Regions from separate parts of the Glutamicibacter sp. MCAF14 genome, predicted to be linked through region 1. Evidence: riboswitches for the same ligand, from Rfam matches in the RefSeq annotation. Region 1 holds a riboswitch; the other holds the start of a gene.
What was found. Region 1 has a riboswitch for S-adenosylmethionine ahead of AB4Y71_RS01315 (acyl-CoA dehydrogenase family protein). Riboswitches for the same ligand answer to the same signal wherever they lie in the genome.
Positions count from the first base shown of each region.

Region 2: another riboswitch for S-adenosylmethionine. It lies ahead of AB4Y71_RS13065 (acyl-CoA dehydrogenase family protein); the one in region 1 lies ahead of AB4Y71_RS01315 (acyl-CoA dehydrogenase family protein).

Region 1 is NZ_JBFREO010000001.1:280,950-288,662, reverse strand. Features, by position in the region: gene AB4Y71_RS01330 (MFS transporter) at 1-1,330, shown strand, start outside; gene AB4Y71_RS01325 (LysR family transcriptional regulator) at 1,367-2,293, opposite strand; gene AB4Y71_RS01320 (acyl-CoA dehydrogenase family protein) at 2,385-3,614, opposite strand; gene AB4Y71_RS01315 (acyl-CoA dehydrogenase family protein) at 3,640-4,866, opposite strand; SAM riboswitch class I at 4,918-5,008, opposite strand; gene AB4Y71_RS01310 (LLM class flavin-dependent oxidoreductase) at 5,136-6,572, opposite strand; gene AB4Y71_RS01305 (ABC transporter permease) at 6,572-7,675, opposite strand; gene AB4Y71_RS01300 (ABC transporter permease) at 7,672-7,713, opposite strand, start outside.
Region 2 is NZ_JBFREO010000005.1:219,225-226,937, reverse strand. Features, by position in the region: gene acs (acetate--CoA ligase) at 1-772, opposite strand, end outside; gene AB4Y71_RS13080 (ABC transporter permease) at 723-1,550, opposite strand; gene AB4Y71_RS13075 (aliphatic sulfonate ABC transporter substrate-binding protein) at 1,557-2,579, opposite strand; gene AB4Y71_RS13070 (ABC transporter ATP-binding protein) at 2,665-3,486, opposite strand; SAM riboswitch class I at 3,493-3,593, opposite strand; SAM riboswitch class I at 3,860-3,951, shown strand; gene AB4Y71_RS13065 (acyl-CoA dehydrogenase family protein) at 3,967-5,298, shown strand; gene AB4Y71_RS13060 (LLM class flavin-dependent oxidoreductase) at 5,352-6,755, shown strand; gene ggt (gamma-glutamyltransferase) at 6,837-7,713, opposite strand, start outside.

The DNA.
Region 1 (7,713 bases):
TGGCAACGGCGTGGAGGCACAGGCGTTGGTTCCCTCGCTGAAATCCCCGCAGATGCGCCGGATCCTGGCTTCCAGCTTCATCGGCAGCGCAATCGAATTCTACGATTTCATCCTCTACGCCACGGCGGCCTCGCTGGTCTTCAACAAGGTCTTCTTCGTGGGCCTGACCCCGGGCGTAGCCATCTTCGCTTCCTTTGCCACCTTGGCCGTGGGCTATCTGGCCCGACCGCTGGGCGGCATCGTGTTCGGCCACTTCGGCGACAAGATCGGCCGCAAGGGCGTGCTGATCACCTCGATGGCGATGATGGGCGGTGCATCGACACTGATCGGCCTGCTTCCTCCCACCGCGCAGATCGGCATGCTGGCCCCCATCGCACTGATCACCCTGCGCATCGTCCAGGGCCTTGCCGTGGGCGGCGAATGGGGCGGCGCCATGCTGATGGCCCTCGAGCACGCACCGAAGGAACGCCGCGGTTTCGCCGCGAGCTTCGCGAACATGGGCGGCCCGGCCGGCGCCGTGATGGCTACCTTGGCGGTCTCCGCCGTCTCCATCATGCCCAATGAGCAGTTCCTGGCCTGGGGCTGGCGGATTCCGTTCCTGATCAGTATCGCGCTGGTGGGCATCGGGCTGGTCATCCGCCTGAAGGTCACCGAATCCCCGCTGTTCCTGGCCCTTGAAGACAAGGCCGAAGAGCGCAAGACCCCATTCATGGAGGTCATCACCAAGTACCCGAAGTCCGTCATCCGCGGAACCTTGGTGGGCATGAGCTCCTACACGGTGCAGGGCCTGATGACCGTCTGGGCCATCTCCTACGTGGTCGAGGAAGTCGGCATGGACCGCACTGCGGTGCTGAACATCAAGGCCATTGGCGCCGCGTTGACCGTGGTGGGCATCTGGGTTTCATCGCGCTATTCAGACAAGCTGGGCCGCCGCCCGGTCATGATGGTCGGCATCCTCGCCGGCGCCGTGGCCGCCCTGCCGATCATGTGGATGCTGGAACTGGGCCAGCTGTGGCTGTTCGCCATCGCCCTGTTCGTGGCCAACGGCATCATCCAGGCGTTCATCTTCGGGCCGTTCGGCGCGTTCACCGCCGAGCTGTTCCCCACGCGCATCCGCTACACCGGCGCCTCGCTGGTCTACCAGCTCTCCTCCACCGTCGGCGCAGGCTTCACCCCGATGATCGTCGCCGGACTGGTACTGCTGGGCGGCGGCTCACTGTGGATCGCCGGCGCCGTCTGGGCTGGAGCGTTCATTGTCGCTGCGCTGGCCATGCGCGGCATCAAGGAAGGCCGCGATGCCGACCTCGAAGCCGAGGAGATGAGCCACTAGCCTCCTGGCTGGCTAAAGCGCGAGGCCGGTTGGAACCTACGGGTTCCGGCTGGCCTCGTATTCTTTCTCGGCCCCGGTTTCCTCGCAGAAATCCAACAAGGCGCGCAGCCGCAGGCTCGGGCGTTCCGAAGCGGTGTAGGCCACGCAGATGTCGCTGACCCCGACCTCGCCCTCGATCTCCAGCACCGACAACGGCAACCCGTCGTAGCTCAGGTTGACCGGCGGGCGCTGCACCAAAACCGTGTAGCCCAGCCCGCGGGCCACCAACCCGCGCACGGCCTCGAAGCTCTGCGAACTCCAGCGCACCTTCGGATCAAGGCCCGACATGCGCAGGTTCACCAGCTGGTTATCGCGCACCGTGGGAATGTCCAGGGAGACGAAATCGTCGTCGGCCAGCTCGGCCAGCGCGACGGATTTGCGGTTCGCCAGCCGATGATTGCCGCCTACCAGCACATAGGGGCGGCCCGACATCACCCGGCGCCAGGAAACCTGCGGCAGCAGGTGGCGGGTGTGGGTGAGCACCGCATCCAGATGGCCCTTGAGCATGCGCTCCTGCAGCTCGGCGCCGTCGCCTTCCACCAAGGTCACCTGCAGGTCCGGGTGGACATTGGTGAAGCGTTCGCAAATCACCGGGATCCAGAAGGCGGCCAGCGAGGAATAGCAGCCGATCACCAGCGGACCGGAGAGCTTGGTCTGGCGTTCGACAATCAGGTCCTGCACCTCTTCGGCATGGCGCACCAGCGCCCGCGAATCCAGCAGGAAGTCGGTGCCGACAGCGGTGAGCACCACCCCTCGCGCCCGGCGGCGCACCAGCAGCTGGGAGCCGACGGCGCGTTCCAGCTCGTCCATCGACTGCGACATGGCCGCCTGGGAAATATGGCACTGCTTCGCCGCCGCGGAAATGGAGCCGAGTTCCGCTACGGCGACGAAATATTGCAGCTGGCGCAGGGTGTAATTGATCACCCACACAGTCTAGCCAGCGGGCGATACTGCAGCGGCAAAACAGCAGGCCCGGCATCGGCAAAGGACGCTGGACCTGCTGGGGAAATGGAAACTACTTCGAGGCGCCGATCGCCCACACCCGTGGAAGCTCGGTGCCATTGACCGCCAGATCGCCAATCAACCGCGCCTTGAATACCCAAGGGTTGTGGTTGCCGGCGGTACGGGCATTGCGCCAGTGCCGGTCCAGGTTCTTGCTCACGCTCGTGGCGCTGGCAGCCAGCGCATCGAAGGCATGGGTGATGGCGTTGAGCACCAGCGGGGTCAGCACCACCTGCGCCTGGGCGCTGGCGAGTTCGGCGGCGTCATTGGCCGCTTCGTCTGCTTCCGCGCTCGCCTCTCCGGTGTGCAGTGCCAGCGCAGTTTCATAGGCTTCCTGCAATGCTGCCGAAACGCGTTGAACCGTCGCCGCGGCGGCGAAGGATGCAGCGGAGACCTCGCCGATCACCTGCAGCAGCTGCGGATCTTCGGCCGCCACATTGGCCGCTGCATGGCTGAAGGTCCGCTTGCGCGCTTTCAGCTCGGCGGCGAAGTCCCGCTCTGCCGCCTTGGCGGAGCCGGCCAGGACCGCCAGCAGCACCTGCTGGTAGAAGGCGGTCTGGTACTTGAAGCGGGTGTCGAAGTCGATCAGGTCTTCCTCGGCCACAATCGCATCGGTGAAGGTGGAGGTTCCGGTACCCGTGGTGCGCTGGCCGAAGCCATCCCAGTCATCTGCCAGCTCGACACCGGGCTGGTGGCGGTTGACCGCGGCGATCACGCGTTTTCCGGTGTCGGTGCGCTCGGCATAGGTGTCCAGCCAGTCAGCGAAAATCGAGCCGGTGGAATAGTACTTGGTGCCGTTGATCTTGAATCCGCCCTTGCCGTCCGGGGTGACCTTGGTGATCACGTCCCCGACCTTCACCGTTCCAACCTCGGTCCACGAGTTGCCCACCAGTTCACCGGCGGCGAAGCGGGCCAGCCACTTGTCACGACCCGGACCCGGCTCTGCCACCAGCCGATCCTCGACAAACGCGAAGTGCGCGCGCAGCGCCTGGGCGATATTTGAATCAGCGGCCGCGAGCTCCACGAACAACTCGAAGAGTTCGGGCAGGCTCGCCCCGGCCCCGCCGTGCGATTCAGGGACCCGGACTGCGCCGAAGCCGGCGGCAGCCAGGTCGGCCACCGCCTGGTAGGGCAATTCTCCGGTACGGTCGCGTTCGGCAGCGCCCTGCGCGATGTCCGCGAAGAGCGGGTCAAAACGGGCCTTGAGCCCTGCGAGCCGAGTGCCAGTTGCATGTACAGTCATCGTTGAATCCAATCCGTGGGAATTTCTAGGTGTAGAGCGAGAGCGGCTGGGATTCTCCGCGCAGGAAGTACGCGCCGACCTCGATCTTCTTGTAGTCCACCGGGTCATGCAGCGAGTGGGTGCGCACATTGCGCCAATACAAATCCAGGCCCACCGAGCTCGCGGTCGAGGATGATCCGGTCACCTCGAAGACCCGGTTCGCCACCTCGACGCCCACCTCGGTGGAGACCACCTTGGCTTCGGCGATTTCCACCGCCAGCGCCGCCCGCTCGGGCTGGGTGACGTCTCCGGCCTTGGACAGCAGTGCATCGAATTTCCGGCCGAGCTTCTCGACCAGCGCCGCCACTGCGGCGGTGCGGGCCTTGAGCTCCCCGACGGTGCGCTGGAAAATCGGGTCCTGCGAGTAGGTATCTGCCTGCGAGAACAGCCAGGCGTTCTTGCGGCCCAGCAGGATCTGCTTGCCGCGCTCCAGCGCTCCTTCGGCGATGCCCAGGTAGAAGTTGGCGAATGCCAGCTGGATGCCCGGGGTCAGCAAAGTGGACACCGGTTCGTCGGTGACCTCGCCCAGCAGATCCTGCGCTTCGATACGCACGTTGTGGTACTTCAGCGAGTTGGATGCACTGAGTCTCTGTCCCAGATAATCCCAATCATCAACCAGTTCCAAGCCTTCGCGGTCGCGCGGAATGACGAAAGCCAGTATCTGCCCTTGACGCTCTCCTTCGGTGACTTCAGCATTTACCACAATGACTTCACCCACGCCGGAGCCGGTCGAGAAGCGCTTGGAGCCATTCAGGCGGAAACCATCGCCCTCCGGAACGAGGGTCAGCGTTGGATCGACCGGGTTGACCGAGTCGCCCCAAAGCCATCCGCCTTCGACGGTACGTTGCCACCACAGAGCCTGGCATTCCGGGACCGAGTAGAAAGCTATCCCCGACTGGTTCACGTAGTGGTAGGCCAATAGCTGCGAAATGGAGCCATCCGCGGCGGCCAAAATGCGGACTACCTCAAAAGCAGTTTCCCAGTGAGCCCCTGCTCCGCCGCATTCTGCAGGCACCAGAAGGTTCAGCAATCCTGCTTCGCGCAACGCCTGCACTTCGGCGAAGGGCTGGGCGTTCTCGCGATCGCGCTCTAACGCGTCAGTCGCCAGATGCTCAGCCACTTGCTGGGCGACGTCACGCCAATGAGCGAGTTCTGCTTCATCGGCAGTGCCGGTGTATGGAACGCGGGGTAATTGTGTACTCAGGACAGTCATCTTCGTTCTCCTCTTGAGCTATGGATTCCGAAGGATGCAGAAAATTCTGCAGATCCATCGAACCTGGCGTTAGCACTATCTGCGGGAAGCAGACTTGCTGCGGCGTCGCGGAGCCAGGTCTCTCAGCCGCTCTGGATGGGTAGCAGTATCAGTGAAACACCGCAGGGAACATCACGGAAGGAATGCCGTCATCTGGCGGAATATCGTCATTGTTCGACATCTTCAGCGCCCTGCGAATCGGTGAAAGCACCGTCATATTTCCTCATATGTCACCGGGAGCCGAGTACTGCTTCAGGTGTTTGGCTCGCCTTTGACTCTGCTGCCGAGGCCTTTCCTGCATAGGCACCGCGGTAGGCAGCGGCCGGGTGATGGTCAGCTACCCGCGTCTTGCCGGTACCTGCCAAATATTCGCGTAGGGTGTTGCCCTCGTAACCAGCCCATGCCCGTCCGCGCTTTTGCAGTTCGGGAACCACAAGATCGGTGAATTGCTCAAAAGAACCTGGGGTGATCGCGTAGGCCAAATTGATCCCGTCTAGCCCGGACTCGTCCATCCAACGCTCGATTTCATCTGCGACCGTTTCTGCAGAGCCCACGAGCACCGGCCCGATCCCACCCACGCCAAGATAGTCGGCAATGGTGTTTGGGGTCCATTTCTGCTGTGGATTCGCAGTGGTGAAAATCGAGACAGCCGAACGGGCGGCATTGGTTTCCAAATACTGTAGCTCCGCATCGGGTGCATACCGGCTTAAATCAAGACCGGACCAGCCTCCGTAGAACGTCATGGCGCCCTCGCGCGAGGCATAGGACTGGTATTCGCGGTAGAGCTTCTCTGCTTGGGCATCCGAGTCGGCCACCACGGTGGTCATCAGCGCGTAGAACTTGGCTGCGTCCCGGGGCCTGCCCACCAGCTCGAACTCGTCACGGATGGCATCGGTCTGACGGCGGGTGACCGCAGTATTGATCGAATTCAGGAAGATGCCCTCGGCATGCTGCGCCCCAAAACGTCGCCCACGGGAAGAAGCGCCAGCTTGGAAGATCGCTGGAGTGCGCTGGATGGAAGGTTCGGACAGATGAATGCCCGGCACATTAAAGTACTCACCGTGGTGGTTGATCGGGTGCACCTTCGAGGGATTGGTGTAAACACCACGTACGCGATCCTTGATGACTGCGTCTTCTTCCCAGGACCCCTCCCAGAGCTTATAGACCACGTCCATGAACTCATCGGCCACATCGTAACGGGCATCGTGATCCAGCTGACGGGCCAACCCCAGATTGCGGGCCGCTGACTCCAGGTAGCTAGTCACTACATTCCAACCGATTCGTCCACGGGTGAGGTGGTCCAAAGAAGAGAACTTCCGGGCCAGCGCGTAGGGCTGTTCATAGGTCAGCGCGGAGGTCACGGCAAAGCCGAGATTCTTGGTGGCCGCGGCCATGGCTGAAACCTGCATGAATGGATCATTCAACGGCACCTGGTCGGCATCGAGCAGGGCTGGACCGCTGGAATTCTGGTACACGTCATAGATGCCCAGCACATCGGCGAGGAATAGGGCATCAAAGCCGCCGCGCTCCAGTGTCGTGGCCAGTTCCACCCAGTATTCGAGGGTGTTGTACTCATCGGCGCGATTCTGCGGATGACGCCAAAGTCCCGGACTTTGGTGGCTAACGCAGGTCATGTCAAAAGCATTCAGGTGGATGCGCTTGCCCATTATTCACTACTTCCTTTCACGGAGATGGTTCGCGGCTGTTGTTTGACCCCGCGTAGTAACGCGAAGACACCGGTAGCCTTTGGCCCCTTATTACGTCCAAGCACCACGGCTGCGAGCAATATCGCCAGCAGAACCAACCCGCGGGCCAGGTCCTGCCAGAAGAACGACAGACCGATCAGGTTCAGCCCGTTATCCAGTAGGCCGAAGATCACCACACCGATTAGCGTTCCCCCCACGGATACACGCCCGTAACGGCTAATAGTTGCCCCGATAAATACCGCACCGATAGCGTCCATTAAGTAGGCCTGGCCGCTGCCCGGAACATACCCATTGGAACGAGCAGCCAGCACCACTCCTGCGAATCCGGCAATCATCGCGCACAAGAGGTATGCACTGGAAATCAATGCATTAATCCGCAAACCGGAGATTTTCGCGGCGCTCGGCTGCTCGCCAGCCATGGTCAGCTTGCGCCCGTATCGGGTGATCCCAAGCAACAAGGCCACCACGCCTGCAATGGACACGGTGTTGATGATTGCGGCATCAACGTTCAGGAAGTATCCCCTCCCGATCACCGCAAAGCCGTCCGGTACCAGCGGCGCCGACAAGTAAATCGGTGCACCGCCGCTGGTGAGCAACTGTTGCACGCTGGTCCCGACAAACCACACGCTCAGCGTGGCCAGGAAAGCCGGGATCCGCAAGATCACGATCAGTAGTGCGTTCACCAGTCCCACGGCCAGAGCGAACAACAGACCGCCAACCACTGCCACCCAAGCACGATAGCCGTCATGGATTAGCCAAGCGCTGGCCAAAGCACCCAGGTCGAGGGCCACGCCAATGGACAGGTCAATGCCGCCAGCCCGCACCACCAGAGTCAACCCGATAGCGACCAAAGCAAGCAAGGCCACCTGTCCAAGGATCCCAACGAGGTTTCCAACGGTGAAAAACACCGGGCTGAGCAACGAGAAAACGATCAGGATCAGGGCCAATGTGGCCGGAGCCACGAGCCGTGACACCTTGATCGCATGACGGTTCTTCCTGCTTTCTGGCTCAGACGGGCGAGGGGCCGGAGCTGAGGGCGCGGCAAGAATTTCTGTGGCGGTCATCGGTTCTTCCTTCCGCGCAGGGTCACGCTAGCCAGTAC
Region 2 (7,713 bases), on a different contig from region 1:
ACACATCGCGGCCTTCGGTCCACGGAATTTCATCGCCGGTGCGGCGGATGACCAGCACCTTTTCGATTTCATTCTCACCGGCAACCGCGGCGTCGGCATTGTCCTTGACCGGGACGGAGGTTCCGCGGCGGAACTGGCCATCGGTGGTGACCAGTACCTTGGCCTTGGTGTCTTCCACACGGAACTTCAGCGCCTCGGCCGAGAACCCGCCGAAGACCAGCGAGTGGATGGCGCCGATGCGGGCGCAGGCCAGGGTGATGACAATGGTTTCGATGAGCACCGGCAGGTAGATCACTACTCGGTCGCCCTTGACCACGCCCAGGGATTCCAAGGCGTTGGCGGCCTGCGAGATGCGTTCTTGCAGGTTCTTGTAGGTCACAGCTACGCGGTCGCCGGGCTCGCCTTCGAAGTACAGGGCTACCTTGTCGCCGCGGCCGGCGGCCACGTGGCGGTCCGCGCAGTTCACCGCGGCGTTCAGCTTTCCGCCCAGGTACCAGGAGATTTGCGGACCGCGTTGGGCTGCTGGATCTGCCGGGAGGATCTGGCTGGTGGTGTGCCAGGGGGTATCCCAGTCAAGGAGGTTTGCCGCTTCGTCCCAGAATTCCTGGCGGGCTGCCTCGGATGTGGCTGCTGAGGTGGGTGCCAATTCGGTGGTCATTGCAAAGTTTCCTTGGGTTGGGTGCGGAAGGTTGTGGGATTTCGGCCGATGCTGCTGGTGGCTTTTAGGTCCAGCGCTTGATGGCCCAGCGTTCAGCCACGGAGAGCAGGGCATCGGTGATCTTGCCGAAGATAGCCAGCAGGACGATGGTCATGATCAGGCGATCCAAGCGGCCATTGTTCTGCGAATCGGTGAGCAAGAAGCCCAGGCCCATGGAGGCGCCGAGAAGTTCGGCGGCCACGAGGAAGAGCCACGCTTGGGCCAATGCCAGGCGCAGTCCGGAGAATATGGCCGGAACCACTGCTGGAAGCTGCACGGTGCGCAGCAGCTTCAGGCCCTTGAGGCCGAAGGAGCGGGCGGCTTCAACGAGCTGGGCATCGACATGGCGCAAGGCCAAAGCGACGGTGGTGAAGACCGGGAAGAACGCGCCGATGATCACCAGAGTGACCTTCGAGTCTTCTCCGTATTTCATCCACAAAACCAGCAGCGGGACCCACGCTAGGGAAGGGACCGCGCGCAGCGCACTGATGCTCAGGCCCAAGAATGCGTCGGCCAGCTTGGACAAGCCGACCAGGGCGCCGAAGGCCAGGCCCAGCAGCGAGCCGAAGAAGAAACCGAGCAGGACGCGCTGGGTCGAGATGCCGATATGCGGGCCGAGCTCGCCATCTTGGAAAAGCTCAACGGCTGCAGCCGCAACAGAGCCGGGCGTAGGCAGGGTCCACGGGGCAACGATTTCGGTGACGGTCACGTATTGCCACACGGCCAGTGTGAGAATCGGAAGAACCAATGCGAGCAACCACTTCGGTGCGCGCAAGATGGTGGCCGCGATTTCTGATTTCTGTCTGCCCGCGGGCTGGGCCTTGCGGGTTTGAGGCACGGTTGGAGTACTCATCGCTGATTATTCTCCGGAAATCTTTGTTGCATCGGCCTGGGTGGCGAACTGGTCATCGACCAGGGTCGCCAGAGCTTCATCGACCGATTCCTGCTTGGAGACATCGCCGCTGGCTACCAGGGTCGGGCCGATGTTGAGCAGCACGCTGGTGTACTTTTCGCTAGGTGCTGCCGGAACATCGAGGTTGGAGCGTTCTTCGATCACCGTGGTGGCAACCTCAGGCTCCAGGCCAGCCACGTCTGCGAGGATCTCGGCGGTCTCTTCAGGGTTCTCGGTAGCCCAGGCACGCGCCTTTTCGTAGGAGTCGACCACCAGCTGCGCCAGTTCCGGGCTTTCTTCGATGAAGTCTTCGCGGGCATTCAGCGCACCGTAGGTGTTGAAATCAAGGTTGCGGTATACCAGCGAGGCGCCGTCTTCTTCGGCGGCGGCCATGATCGGATCCAAGCCGCTCCAAGCATCAACCGAACCATTGGCCAATGCGGTACGCCCGTCGGCATGCTGCAGGTTCTGCAGCTTGATGTCGTCTTCGCTGAGCCCGGCTTCTTCCAAGCTCTGCAGCAGGAAGAAGTACGGGTCGGTGCCCTTGGTGGCTGCGACGGTCTTGCCCTTCAGATCCTTCACGGAGCTGATCTTCGAATCCTTGCCGATCACCAGCGCGGCCCATTCAGGCTGCGAGTACAACGCGATGGTCTTGATCGGCGAACCGTTGGAGCGCGCCAGCAATGCGGCCGAACCTGCGGTGGAGCCCACGTCGATTGCGTCAGCTCGCAGCGCTTCGTTGGCCTTGTTGGAACCAGCGGACTGGATCCATTCAACGCTGACGCCGGATTCCTTAGCAGCTTCGTCCAGCCAGCCCTTCTCCTTGAGCACCAGGCTCAGTGGATTGTAGGTAGCGAAATCGATGGACAGCGTCTTGTCCGCGTTGGCGGCCGTAGCGTTTTCGCCGGCGCAACCGGCAAGCGCCGAGGTGCCAAGCAGCAGGGCGGCGGCGGACAATGCGGTACGGCGGGTGAAGCGGTTCGAAAGCATAGAAAATCCTAATAATGTGCGTGCCAGTGAGGTGGAAACTGGCCACTTGGGATGAAAACTCCAAGGCGCCGTGAGGCGCATGGGGCTAGTGATTGGTGGGATCGACGCCCAGCAGGCGCAACAGATGTGCGCGGTGTGCGGCAAACTGGCTGTCGGTGTGCCGACGCGGTTGAGCGGCGTGCAAGGACAGGTCCTCGATGACGCTTGCGGCGCCGGTGGTGCCGGCGCGGCCCAGGACAATGACCCGATCAGCGAGCGTCAAGGCTTCATCCACATCGTGGGTCACCATCAAAACGGTGGTGGGGAACGACTTGTGGATGGACAGCAGCAGGTCTTGCATCTTCAAGCGGGTCAGTGCGTCCAGTGCGCCGAAGGGTTCGTCTAGGAGCAGCACTCCTGGGCGGCGGGCCAATGCGCGGGCCAGCGATACCCGCTGGGCCATGCCGCCGGAAATTTCCCGTGGGCGCAGGTGCGCTGCGTGGCTCAATCCGGTGAGCTCGATCAGTTCATCGATGAGCGTCTCGCCGGCGGACTTTTCAGTGCCTGGTGCCAGCCCGAGGGCAATGTTTTCGCGAACCGATCGCCATGGCAGCAATCGCGGTTCTTGGAAAGCGACGGCGCACAGATCGTTGATGCCGTTCACATCGTGGTTGCCCGTGCGGATGGAACCGGTCGACGGGTGGTCCAGGCCGGATACCGAACGCAGCAGGGTGGACTTGCCGCAGCCGCTGGCACCGAGGATCGCGACGACCTGGCCCGCGGTTATCTGCAAGTTGATATCCGCTAGTACGGTGCGGCTTTCCTTCTTGGTAGTAAAGGTGCGTGAGACGTCGGTGAAGCTGACATCCAATGCACCAGAAGAGGCGGCGCTTGTCCCCGTTGGGGGCGCTGCGTAAGTAAGAGCCATGATTCATCTCCATCGTTCCTGGCGGTAGCACCGGCCTGCGGAGGGTAGTCCGTAGGTGGTTGCTGCGGCGTCGTAGAGCCAGATCTCTCGGCCGCTCGGGATGGTTACTCATCCATTACAGGCATTCGAACGAATTGAACGCAAATCTTGCGTAACATGAAAAATATTCGATAGCTACGTCACATGTGGAGGATATTTCGTTATTTATTTCATTAGATGCGTGTTTGGGCGACATTCGCCAATTCTGTGCAAGTCATCTTCGGTCTCGCCGGCAATAGGTCGCGCAAGTGCCGTCCAACCCCGTGCGCATCGCGAGACGAAATGTGACTTCGGGGCTTGGAATCGCACGATTGTTACGGCTACAAATGAATACGACCCATCCAGAGCGGCTGAGAGATCTGGCTCGAAGACGCCGCAGCAACCACCCCAAGCGCGGGACGGTGCTACCGCCAGGACCGATGGAAAGAATTGAGAATTTTGATGCCTATTGGCCATTCGCCCAATGCCGCCGGACTGGACTTCAACCAGCTCAGTGATCCTTCGCAGGCCACCGCGCTGGAACTGGACAATTTCGAAGAACAGCTTCCGACAAGGCAATTGCTGAAAATTACGCCGGGACCTAGCGCGGATGAGCAGTACGACCGGCTCGCTGGAATTTTCCGTCCGGTGTTCTCCCAGATCGCTGCGAACGCCAAAGACCGCGACCTGAACCGGGTGCTTCCCTTCGAACAGGTGGGATTGCTCAATCGCGAACGCTTCGGCGCGCTGCGACTTCCTGTGGCAGACGGAGGCTACGGGGCGCGGCTGTCAGATGTATTCCGTTTGCTCATCGAGCTGTCCGAGGCGGACTCCCACGTCGGGCAGCTGTGGCGTGCGCACATCGCCTTCGTGGAAAACGTGTTGGCGCTGGATGACGAGGCGCTGCGCACGAAATGGATCGCGCGCATTGCCGCCGGCCAGATCATCGGCAACGCCTATACCGAACGCGGGGGCAATGCCCTGGGCACCTTGAACACCGCAGCCAGCCTCGTGGATGGCCGCTGGGTCGTCGACGGCGAGAAGTACTACTGCACGGGCACCATCTTTGCCGACTGGACCACCGTTGCCGTGTCCCACCCGGAACTGGCCGGACGCCAGATTGCGGTAGTCTCCACCCAGCGAAGCGGCGTGAAGATCCTTGATGACTGGGATGGCTTCGGCCAGGGGCTGACCGGAACCGGGACCACCGAGTTCCGCCAGGTCCCGGTGGATTGCTTCATGCCGCAGCAGGCCAATGACTCCGAAGCTGCCATCTTCCAGCTGGTGCTCATGGCGGTGCAGGCGGGCATCGCCCGCGCGGCACTGAACGACCTGCGCCGTGCGGTGCAGTCGCGAACCCGCATCTTCACCACCGGTACCGGTGTCCCTGTTTACCAGGAACCCCAGGTGCTGCAGCTGGTGGGCGAAGTATCAGCGGAATCCTTCGCTGCTGACTCCGTAGTCATCGGAGCGGTGCTTGAAGTCGAAGCGGCTCTGGGCGATCCGGGGTTGAACGATGAAGAGCGCTATGCGGTCTGCGAGCTTGCCGCCAACCGCGCGCAAACCGTGGTCCAGCCGTTGGCTATCGGAGTGACCAGCAAGATTTTCGACGGGCTTGGAGCTTCTTCGACCAGAAGCGACTGCAATCTGGACCGGCACTGGCGCAACGCGCGGACCATTGCCACGCATAACCCGGCGATCTACAAGGCACGCATCGTCGGGGACTACGAGATCAACGGGGTCCAGCCGCAGCGCCTGTCAGTTACCGGCGAAGACGCGACCCATCGGGCCTAGGGCCTGGCACAGACCAGCAACAATTCACTTAACCGATTTACGGGGGCACAACAATGAGCGAGAACAAGCGCGAGATCCTATTCAACGCATTCGATATGAACTGCGTGGTCCACCAGTCACCGGGCTTGTGGCGCCACCCGGATGACAAGGCCTCGACCTACAACACCCTGGGCTACTGGACCCACCTGGCCAAGGTGCTGGAAAAGGGCAAGTTCGACGGGCTGTTCCTGGCAGATGTGCTGGGTACCTACGACGTGTACAAGGGCACCAATGTGACCCCGCTGAGCTCCGGCGCCCAGGCACCGGTCAACGACCCGATGATGCTGGTCTCGGCCATGGCCGCCGTGACCGAGAATCTGGGCTTCGGCGTCACTGCCGGCACCGCCTACGAGCACCCCTACGCCTTCGCCCGCCGCCTGGCCACCTTGGACCACCTGACCAATGGACGGGTGGGCTGGAACGTGGTTACCGGCTACCTGCCATCGGCCGCCCGCAACATGGGCCAGGAAGACCAGATGGAGCACGACGAGCGCTACAACCACGCCGATGAGTACCTCGAAGTGGTCTACAAGCTGCTCGAAGGCTCGTGGGAAGACGACGCGGTGCAGAACGACAAGGAAACCGGGATCTACACCGACCCGGGCAAGGTGCACCCGATCAACCACGAAGGCAAGTACTTCAAGGTTCCGGGCATCGCCATCACCGAGCCTTCCATCCAGCGCACCCCGGTGATCTACCAGGCCGGCGCTTCCAAGCGCGGCACCGAATTCGCCGCGTCGAACGCCGAGGCGATCTTCGTGAATTGCCCTACCCGCGACCTGCTCAAGGAAGCGGTTGCCAAGATCCGCGACGCCGCTGAGGCCGCGGGCCGTGGCCGCTACGACATCAAGGTCTTCGCCATGCAGACCATCATCACCGGCGAAACTTCCGAACTTGCCCAGGCGAAATTCGAAGACTACGCCTCCTACGTGGATATCGAAGGTTCGCTGGCACTGCTTTCGGGTTGGACCGGCATCGACATGTCCGTCTACGGGCCAGACGATGTCATCGGTGACGACGTGAAGTCCAACGCCATCCAGTCCTCGGTGGAAACCTTCAAGAAGGCCAGTGGCGATACCGGAAAGCCATGGACCATCCGCCAGCTGGCCGAATGGATCGGCGTCGGCGGATTCGGTCCGGTCTCCGTGGGCTCGGGCGCCGAGGTAGCCGAAAAGCTCATCGACTGGGTGGAGTACACCGACGTTGACGGCTTCAACCTGGCCTATGCCGTCACCCCGGGCACCTTCGAAGACGTCGTGGAGTACGTGGTTCCCGAACTGCAGGCCCGCGGGGTCTACAAGACCGACTACGCCGAGGGCTCGCTGCGCAACAAGCTGTTCGGCGAGGGCGATCGCGTGAAGGACACGCACCGCGCCGCGAAGTACAAGGTGGCCAACCGCTTGGCTCCTCAGGCGTAGAAACCTAGCCAAAGAGCACAGCACACGGCGGCCTTGGGCAACACGTTAGATGTTGCCCAAGGCCGCCGTGTGCGTATCTGGCTAGTCGATCGGTTCCAGCACCATCGCTGAACCGCCACCGCGCCGCGAAGGCTCGGCTGCCGCTGTGAGCGTGCCATCGGCAGCGATTTCTACCGCTTCGACGGCGCCGATTTCAGCCTGCGGGGTGAAGGAATCGCCAGCCGGCGTGAGCTTGTGGCCAAAGGCTTCCAGAGCTGCGCCGTGCGCGTCGATGAACTCCGGTTCCGCCGTAACAGCTGCCGTATTGCGCTGGGAGGCGCGCGGTGCGGCAATGGCCTGGCTGATGTCCATGCCCAGATCAATGCGGTTCACCAGCGTCTGCAATACGGTGGTGATGATGGTTGAACCACCGGGGGAGCCAATAGCCAGCACCGGCTTGCCATCCTGCAAAACGATGGTTGGCGCCATCGATGAACGCGGGCGCTTGCCCGGATCGATGCGGTTCGGATCTGCCGGATCGTACACCGTGGAGAAATCGGTCAGCTCGTTGTTCAGCAGGAAACCGCGACCGGGAACCACCATGCCCGAACCACCGGTCTGCTCGATGGTCAACGTGTAGGAAACCATGTTGCCCCAGCGGTCAACGACCGACAGGTGGGTGGTGGAGATATTCTCCGTATCCTGCTCTGCCACCGGTTCACCGGTGTCGGCAGGGCATCGGCCATCATAGTTTTCGACATCGCCAGGGGCCACTGGCTTAACCGCAGCCTGTTGCGGATCAATAGCGCACGCCCGATCCGCACCGAACAGCTTGTCGGTCAAGGCCTGGGTGGGGACCTGGACAAATGCCGGATCACCCACGAACTTTCCTCGGTCGGCATAAGCCAGCGCAGTGGCCTCGAAATAAAGGTGCAAGGCATCGGGCTCATCCATCGCTGAGAGGTCGAACTCAGAAAGG